One region of the Rubrivirga litoralis genome, then DNA from elsewhere that is predicted to be linked to it. Evidence: predicted binding sites of a transcription regulator. Region 1 holds the regulator's gene; the other holds the start of a gene.
The links. Region 1 encodes HrcA, which represses chaperone genes, less so after heat shock. Its sites were predicted from a motif close to TNTTAGCACTCNCNNNNNGNGAGTGCTAANA; they were not measured.

Region 1 (4,408 bases):
GGCGCCGTCGGCGATCCCCGCGAAGGGGAAGGCCATGACGCCGGACTTCCAGATGGTCCCGTTCGAGACGCCCCACGCGCTGACCGAGGACGAGATCGCTGATACGGTCGAGCAGTACCGGCACGGCGCCCGGCTCGCGCGCAGCGCCGGCTTCGACGGGGTCGAGATCCACGCGGCGAACGGCTACCTCATCGAGCAGTTTTTGGGCTCGGACTCGAACCACCGGACCGACGCCTACGGCGGCTCCGTCGAGAATCGGCTCCGGTTCCTCCGCGAGGTGACGGACGTCGTCCTCGCCGAGTGGCCCGCCGACCGCGTCGGCGCGCGGCTGTCGTTCGCGGCCGGCACGAACGGCGTGACCGACGCCGACCCCGAGGAGACGTTCGGGGCCGCGTCGGAGGCGCTCTCCGAGGCCGGCCTCGCCTACCTCCACGGCATCCGCCCGAACGCGGGCATGGGGTCCAAGGGCGGGCTGGGCGACCTCGATGCCATCGCCCTGATGCGCCAGCACTTTAGCGGCGCCGTCATCGCGAACGCCGACTACGACCGCGAGGAGGGTGAGGCGATCCTCCAGGCGGGCACCGCCGACCTCGTCGCCTACGGCCGCCCGTTCCTCGCCAACCCCGACCTCGCCATCCGGTACGCCGCGCAGGAGGCTGGGCTCGACGCGCCCCTCAACGAGCCCAACCCCAGCACGTTCTATGGCGGCGGCGCCGAAGGCTACACGGACTACCCGATCTGGGACGGCCAGCCGGCCGCCGTCGAGGCCTGACCGCCCCGCCCCGCCCGTCAGGGCGGGCGCACGCTAACGAGTCAGCGTCTCGGACGGGTCGGGGTACTCGGTACGGGGTACGCGCGCGTCGAGGTCGGATCGAACCGTACCTCGTACCCGGTACCCCGTACCAGCCCGAAGGGTGCTCTAGCATATGCTCACCCCGCCCCGCCCGCCGAATTGCGCGGGCGGGGCGGCGCCTTTATAGTAACCGCTCGCGCGTGGCCCGCTCGCGAACCGTCCCCCCGACGACGAGCCCGGCGGCGATGAGCACGAGGTTTTTGACGATGTACTGGCCTTCGAGCGTCAGCGCGAACAGGTCGAGCGGCGACGCGAGCGGCCAGATCGAAAAACACACCTCGGGGAGCACGACGAACGGGAGGAACGTGCCCGGCATCTGGAGCGCGAGCAGGAACAGCGCCCCGCGGACGGTCGGCCGGAACAGGAGGAGCACGCCGATCAGCACCTCCCACGCGGCGAGGACCGGGTAGAAGACGTCCGGGTTGACGAAGTAGACCGTGTTGCGGACGAGATCCTCGGCCGGGCTCAGGCCGGGGATCAGCTTGAGCCCGCCGAACCAGATAAACACGACGCCGATGGCGTAGCGGAGCAGGCGGACCCCGTGGCGGCTCATCCAGGCGGCAATGCGCGCGTCGAGGCGGTCGAGGGTCGAGTGCGGGAGGCGGGTGACGTCCACGGCAGTACAGGAGGGTGTGGCGTGTGAACGGGGCGGGGCGGGGCGCTCCGTGACCGGCCGGTCAAGACGGGGCGGGGAGGGGGTGAACTCGGACCGCCCCGCCCTCACACGACGGGGGGGGCACGTCATGCGACCGACGTGCGGCGGAGGCAGGCAGCGGGTGGGGCGGTTCGGGCGAGCCGTGGCGCCACCCCGCTCGCGGCAGCTGCCGCGGCGGAACGGGCGGGGTGGCGTCCGTACTGGCGTCCGTACGCGGCCGCCCCCACAGGGCGGGGCGGCTGAAATCGGTGCGAAGGCTCGGCCCGCCCCGCCCGCGCGCAGACGGGCGCCGCCGCTACCTTCGTTTGTTCCGTCGCCTGCCACCCACGCCGTGCCCCGCCCGAGCGACCCCGCCCGCCCCGCCGGCCCGCTTTCTGAGCGGGAGCAGGACGTGCTGCGCCGCGTCGTCCAGCACTTTATCGGGACCGCCGCGCCGGTCGGCTCGAAGGCGCTCGCCGGCGACGTCGAGCTGTCCAGCGCGTCGATCCGGACGACCATGCGCGACCTGGAGGACGCCGGCTACCTCGGCCACCCCCACACGTCGGCCGGGCGCGTCCCGACCGAGCAGGGCTACCGGCTCTACGTCGACGACCTCCTCGACGTGACGGGCCTGTCGGCGCGCGAGGCCACGCTCCTCCGCGACGGCGTCCGCCGCCGGCTGGGCGACCTCGACGCCATCGCCCGCGACACGTCGCGCCTGCTCGGGCGGCTCAGCCAGCTTTTGGGCGTCGTCCTCACGCCCCAGCTCTCGACCGGCGTCCTCGACCGGCTCGAGGTCGTCCGGCTGTCGTCGTCGCGCGTCCTGTTCGTGCTCGCGCTGCGGGGCGGGCTGGCGCGGACGGTCACGGCCGAGCTCGACGTCGAGGCCGACCCCGCCGCGCTCGACGCCGTGGTGCAGCGCCTGAACGAGCGGCTGGCCGGCTTGACGCTCGCCGAGATCCGCCGGACCGGGGCCGACCGCGTGGGCGACCTCGCGGAGCACGACCGGACGGGCGTGGTCCGCGTCGTGCTCCGCGAGGGGCCGGCCCTGTTCCGCGACGAGACGCCGGGCCAGCGCGCGGCGATCGGCGGCGCGCAGCACCTGGTCTCGCAGCCCGAGTTCAACCGGCCCGAGCTCGTCCGCGACGTGGTCGAGCTGGCCGAGAGCGAGGACGTCGTGGTCCACCTCCTGGAGCGGCCGGCGGCCGTCGACCCGGCCGAGCCCGACGGCGCCGTCGTCCTCATCGGCCGCGAGGTCGAGCGCGGCCGCCCCGGCGGCCCGTCCTACTCCGTCGTGACGGCGCCGTACCGCGTGGGCGGGGCGGTCGGGGCCGTGGCCGTGATCGGCCCGACGCGGATGGACTACGGCCGGGCCATCGTGCTCGTCGAGCACGTGGCCGGCCTGCTCGCCGCCCCGCCCGACGACTGACGCGCGAGGTGGTCGACGCGGTGCCCCCTGAGAATCCCCCAGCCCGGGCTCCGGCGTGGGCGGGGCGGCCGACCGGAGCCTGCCGCACGCGCCCCGAAACCGCCCCGCTTGGCGGCCTGACACGGGGGCGGGGTGGATCTGGAGCCGCCCGCCCGTGGTGAGACCGCCCCGCCCTTTCTCCCCCGTTTCGCCCGTCCTCCTCCGGCCCGGCGCGATCTTTCCCGCCCGGCCGCTCACGCCATGACCGACCGCCCCGCCTCTCCCGACGCCGCGCCCGACGGCGCCGCCCCGCCCCCCGACGCCCCGCCCGCCATGACGGACGACGCCCTGCCCGCCGACGAGGTCGACGAGACCGCCCCCTCCGACGCCGCGACCGACGACGTCGAGGCGCTCCGCGCCGAGGTCTCTGGCCTCCAGGAGAAGCTGCTCCGCCAGACCGCCGAGTACCAGAACTACCGCCGCCGCTCCGAAGGCGACCGCGCCGAGTCCGTCCGCGTGGGCCGGCAGGGCGTGCTGCTCCCCATGCTCGACGTCTACGACGACCTCCGCCGCTCGCTCGACGCCGCCCGGACCGCGGCCGAGTCGGGCGGGGCGGGGGAGACCGGCGCGCTGCTCCAGGGCATCGAGCTGGTCACGAAAAAGTTTACAGACGCCCTCGCCGGTGTCGGCGTTGAGCCCATTGAGGCCGTCGGCCGCCCGTTCTCCGAGGAGGAGCACGAGGCCGTCATGCAGCAGCCGGCGCCCGACGCCGAGTCCGGCACCGTCCTTGCCGAGGTCCAGCCGGGGTACCGCCTCGGGGACCGTGTCCTCCGTCACGCCCGCGTCGTCGTCGCCGAATAGGCGCCGCCCCACCGCCCCCAGATCCCACCCCGCCCGTGCCCGCCGACGCCACCCAACGCGATTTCTACGACGTCCTCGGCGTCGCCCGTACGGCGACGCCGGACGAGATCAAAAAGGCCTATCGGAAGAAGGCCCTCCAGTTCCACCCCGACCGCAACCCCGGCGACGCCGAGGCCGAGTCCTCGTTTAAGGAGGCGGCCGAGGCCTACGAGGTGCTCTCCGACGAGGGCAAGCGCGCCCGCTACGACCGCTTTGGCCGGGCCGGGCTGGGGAACGGCGCCGCGGGCGCGCCGGGCGGGTTCTCCGACATCTCCGACATTTTCTCGGCGTTCTCGGACATCTTCGGGGGCGGCTCCCAGTTCGAGGACGTGTTCGGCCGGAGCGCCGGGCGCCGCCGCAGCCACGGCCGCCCCGGGACCGACCTCCGCGTCCGCCTTGCGCTCACGCTCGAGGAGATCTCCGAGGGCGTCGACCGCCAGCTCACGCTCCGCAAGTTCGTCGCGTGCGACCACTGCGACGGGACGGGCGCCGAGGACAAAGAGGCCGGGTTCCGCACGTGCTCGACGTGCGACGGGGTCGGCGAGGTGCGGCAGGTGTCGACCTCGTTTTTCGGCCAGTTCGTGAACGTCCAGCCGTGCCCGACGTGCCAGGG
Region 2 (4,408 bases), on a different contig from region 1:
ACCACGACCGTCTGGGTCGTGAGCAGCAGGCTGGCCACCGAGGCGGCGTTCTCCAGCGCGGTGCGCGTGACCTTCGTCGGGTCGACGACGCCCATGCCGATCAGGTTGCCGTACTCCTCCGTCCGGGCGTTGAACCCGTAGTCGTCCTTGCCGTCCTTCACCTTCTGGACGACCACCGAGCCCTCGAGCCCGGCGTTGTTGACGATCTGGCGGAGCGGCTCCTCGAGCGCCCGGCGCACGATGCGGACGCCGATCTTCTGGTCCTCGTTGTCCGTGTCGACGTTGTCGAGCGACGGGAGGGCACGGATGAAGGCGACGCCGCCACCGGCGACGATCCCCTCCTCGACGGCCGCGCGGGTCGCGTGCAGCGCGTCCTCGACGCGGGCCTTCTTCTCCTTCATCTCGGGCTCGGTCGCGGCCCCGATCTTCAGGACGGCCACGCCGCCGGCGAGCTTGGCGAGCCGCTCCTGGAGCTTCTCGCGGTCGTAGTCCGACGTCGTCGACTCCGTCTGAGCGCGGATCTGGTTGATCCGGGCCTTGATCTCGTCGTCCGAGCCGTCGCCGTCGACGAGCGTCGTGTTGTCCTTCGTGATTACGACGCGCTTGGCACGGCCAAGCAGGTCGACCGAGGCGTTCTCGAGCCGGAACCCCTTCTCCTCGGAGAGCACCTGGCCGCCGGTGAGGACGGCGATGTCCTCGAGCATGGCCTTGCGGCGGTCGCCGAAGCCGGGGGCCTTCACGGCCGCCACGCGGAGCGTGCCGCGGAGCTTGTTCACGACGAGCGTGGCGAGCGCCTCGCCGTCGATGTCCTCGGCCACGAGCAGGAGCGGGGCGCCCATCTGGGCCACCTTCTCCAGCACGGGCAGGAGGTCCTTCATCGCCGAGATCTTCTTGTCGTGGACGAGCACGAGCGCGTCCTCGAGCACGACCTCCATGTTGTCGGGGTCGGTCACGAAGTACGGGCTGAGGTAGCCGCGGTCGAACTGCATGCCCTCGACCGTGTCGAGCGACGTGTCGGTCCCCTTGGCCTCCTCGACCGTGATCACGCCGTCCTTGCCGACCTTGTCCATCGCCTCTGCGATAAGGTCGCCGATCTCGTTGTCGTTGTTGGCCGAGATGGACCCGACCTGGGCGATCTCGTCCTTGCCGCCGACGTCGCGCGAGAGGCTCTTAAGGTTCTCGACGACGACCTGGACGGCCTTGTCGATGCCGCGCTTGAGGTCCATCGGGTTGGCGCCCGAGTTGACCGAGCGGAGGCCCTGGTTCATGATGGCCTGGGCGAGGACGGTAGCCGTCGTCGTCCCGTCACCGGCGACGTCCGACGTCTTGGAGGCGACCTCCTTGACCATCTGGGCGCCGACGTTAGCGATCTTGTCTTCGAGCTCGACCTCCTTGGCGACGGTCACACCGTCCTTGGTGACGGTCGGGGCGCCGAACTTCTTCTCGATGATGACGTTGCGGCCCTTCGGCCCGAGCGTCACCTTGACGGCGTTGGCGAGCGCGTCGACGCCCTCTTTGAGCTGGTTGCGGGCTTCCGCGTCGAATGTGATTTGCTTAGACATTGGGTTGGGTTGAGTGGTTGTCTGGTTCAGAGTTCAGGGTTGAGTGCGCCGAGCGGCCGGCGCAGGCTCGGGGCGGGTTGACTCTGAACCCTGGACCCCGAACCTCCTCAACCCGATCAGCCGTTGACGACGCCGAGGATGTCCGACTCGCGCATGATGAGGACGTCGTCCCCGTCGAGCTGGATCTCGGTGCCGGCGTACTTGCCGTAGAGGACCGTGTCGTTCTCCGAGACGGTCATGTCGACCTTCGTCCCGTTCTCGACCTTGCCCGGGCCGACGGCGACGACGGTGCCGCGCATGGGCTTCTCCTTAGCGGTGTCAGGGATGTAGAGGCCGCTGGCGGTCTGGGTCTCCGCCTCCTGGGGCTTGACGACGACGCGGTCGCCGAGGGGCTTGATCGATGTGGCCATGTGGACTGTAGGTTGGTGCGACGAAAGGGGCGCGGCGGGGCCGCGATGCAGAGGGTAGCACTCTCGCAGGGAGAGTGCTAAGGGTTCCACGCGCACCTCGCCCCAGCGATCCCCAGCGGCCGTTAAGAGCACGTCAAGCGTACCGCACGGCGCCCGTCCTGCCGCCGTAGGTTTCGGCCATGACGCCCCTCGTCCCCGCCCCGCCCCGCCCGTGGGCGCTCGCCTCGGTCGCCGTAGTGGCCCTCCTCGGCGTGGTCCTGGCCGCCCCGCTCCTGGGCGGGGCGGGCGCCGCCGTCCGGTTCGCGTTCTCGCACGTGTGCCACCAGATGCCCGAGCGGTCGCTGTGGGTCGGGGGCGGGCCGGTCGCGCTGTGCCACCGCTGCCTGGGCGTCCTCGCCGGCCTCGCGGGCGGACTCGTCGCCGCCCCGCTCGTGCCCCGCCTCCGGGCTCTCGGCCGCGTGCGGGCGGGGCGGTGGCTCGCGCTGGCGGCCCTGCCGATGGCGGTCGACTGGCTCCTCGGCGCGACCGGCGTGTGGGCCAACACGCCCGCGTCGCGCCTGGCGACGGGCGCCCTGTTTGGTGTGACGGCCGGGCTCTTCCTGGCCGAAGCGCTGCTCGCCCGGTCGGCAAGCGCGAACCGGACAGAAGAGCCGGCCTGCCCGCCCCGCCCGTCGTTGTCTCCCTCACCCTCCCGTTCCTGATGCCCACGAAATTCCCCTCCATCGCGATCGGCGCGGCCGTCTACGCCGTCCTCTCGGTCCTCCTCACGTTCGTCTCGCAGACGGGCGGGTTCATGGCGCAGACGATCGGGGGGTGTGCCATCTGTCTCGCCGCGCTCGCCGGCCCGCTCGTCGCCGTGTGGCACTACACGAGCACGTACTCGCTGACGGTCCCGGCCGGCACAGGCGCCGGTCTCGGCGCGGGCGCGGGCGCACTGGGCGGCGTCTTGAGCGGGGTCCTCACCCTCGTGCTCCAGGCGATCAACCTCCTCCCCAGCGCCGAGGAGCAAATTGCGCGGACGCGCTCGATGATGCTGGAGCAGGGGGGCGACCCCGCGCAGGTGGACCAGCAGATAGAGATGATGTCGGGGTTCACGGGCAACCCGGCCGTCGGCATCGTGGTGGCCGTCGTCATCGGCGCCGTCGTGGGCGCGATTGCCGGAGCCATCGGCGCGTCCGTCTTCAAAAAAAGGGGGGCGCGGATGGACGACCCGGCCGTCTAGCCCCGCCCGCGCCTTTCAGGGGCGGGGTGGCGCCCGCCGCGCGGGCCGAACAGCGTCTGGAGCACGAACGCGTCGCGCGCCGCCTGCGGGTCGCGGAGCCGCGCGCGCCAGTCCGGCCGCCCCGCCCGCCGTGCCGACTGGGCTTCCGGCGGGGAGGGGCGGAGGCCGTGCGGGTCGTGGCGCCGACGGGCGGCGCCGGACGCCGGGGCGCCGCCCCGCTCGAACCGCTCCTCGGAGAACGGGCTCGACGTCCCGAACCCGTGCGCCTCGTGGTCGACCGGGGACGCGCCGCTGAACGAGCCGCGGACGGCCGAGAACTCCGGCGTCGGCGCGGCCGGGCGGAGCGGCGGGACGGGCAGGGGCGAGGGCGGGGCGGCGCGGTCGACCTCGACGGCGATGGGCTCGCGCTCCGACACGGGCGGCGTGCCGGGGCCGCGCGGGCCTTCGGGCTCGCCGGCGGCCTCGGCCAGCGCCTCCTCCATCTGCAGCATGAACGACTGGAACGGCGTCGGCGCCCGCTCGCCCTCGGCCTCCTGCATCTGCTCCGGGGCGCGCTTCGCGTTCGCCCGCTGCCGGCCGCGGAGCAGGTAGTACGCGGCGACGGCGAGGAGCGGGAGGAGCTCGATGAGCGTTTGCATGCGCCGCGTACGGCGGGGCGGGGCGGTGGGTTCGGGGAGGCCCACTCTGTGAGCGGGAACGGGGACCGGGGAACAGGGGACGGGCAGAGAAAACTGCGGGCGGGGCGGTGGCACTTCCCGAACCCCGAACTCTGAACTCCTCAACCTCTGCCCACCTACAGCAGCCGCGGCTGGCGGACCTCGGCCTGGAGCGCCTCGATCACGCGTCGGTTCGCGCGCGGGAACGCGTAGTCGTCGAGGCTCTCCGGCTGCACCCAGCGGATGGGCTCGCCGGACGCCGAGACCGGCTCGCCCCCGGCCAGCCGGCACCGGAAGGCGTGGAGCGTGATGCGGAAGTGCGAGTAGGCGTGCTCGACGCGAGCTAGCGCGCGGCCCACCTCGACCTCGACCCCCAGCTCCTCGCGGACCTCGCGGCGGCACGTCTCGGCCAGCGTCTCGCCCGGCTCCTGCTTGCCGCCGGGGAACTCCCAGAGCCCGCCCAGCATGGCGTCCTCGGGCCGGCGCTGGATGAGGAGCCGCCCCGCCCCGTCCGCCGCGACGGCGACGACGACCGTGTGGTGGGGGACCGGCTTCGCC

Region 2: groES (co-chaperone GroES) is a predicted target of HrcA. The motif match lies at 2,025-2,055, and genes of this name have one in related genera.

The regions. Positions count from the first base shown of each region.
Region 1 covers NZ_JAVRHT010000041.1:1,213-5,620, reverse strand. The annotation lists gene RM540_RS14050 (alkene reductase) at 1-772, shown strand, start outside; gene RM540_RS14045 (hypothetical protein) at 975-1,469, opposite strand; gene hrcA (heat-inducible transcriptional repressor HrcA) at 1,840-2,916, shown strand; gene RM540_RS14035 (nucleotide exchange factor GrpE) at 3,157-3,756, shown strand; gene dnaJ (molecular chaperone DnaJ) at 3,792-4,408, shown strand, end outside.
Region 2 covers NZ_JAVRHT010000002.1:138,275-142,682, reverse strand. The annotation lists gene groL (chaperonin GroEL) at 1-1,562, opposite strand, end outside; gene groES (co-chaperone GroES) at 1,679-1,972, opposite strand; gene RM540_RS02040 (DUF2085 domain-containing protein) at 2,152-2,673, shown strand; gene RM540_RS02035 (DUF4199 family protein) at 2,673-3,194, shown strand; gene RM540_RS02030 (hypothetical protein) at 3,191-3,832, opposite strand; gene mutY (A/G-specific adenine glycosylase) at 3,988-4,408, opposite strand, start outside.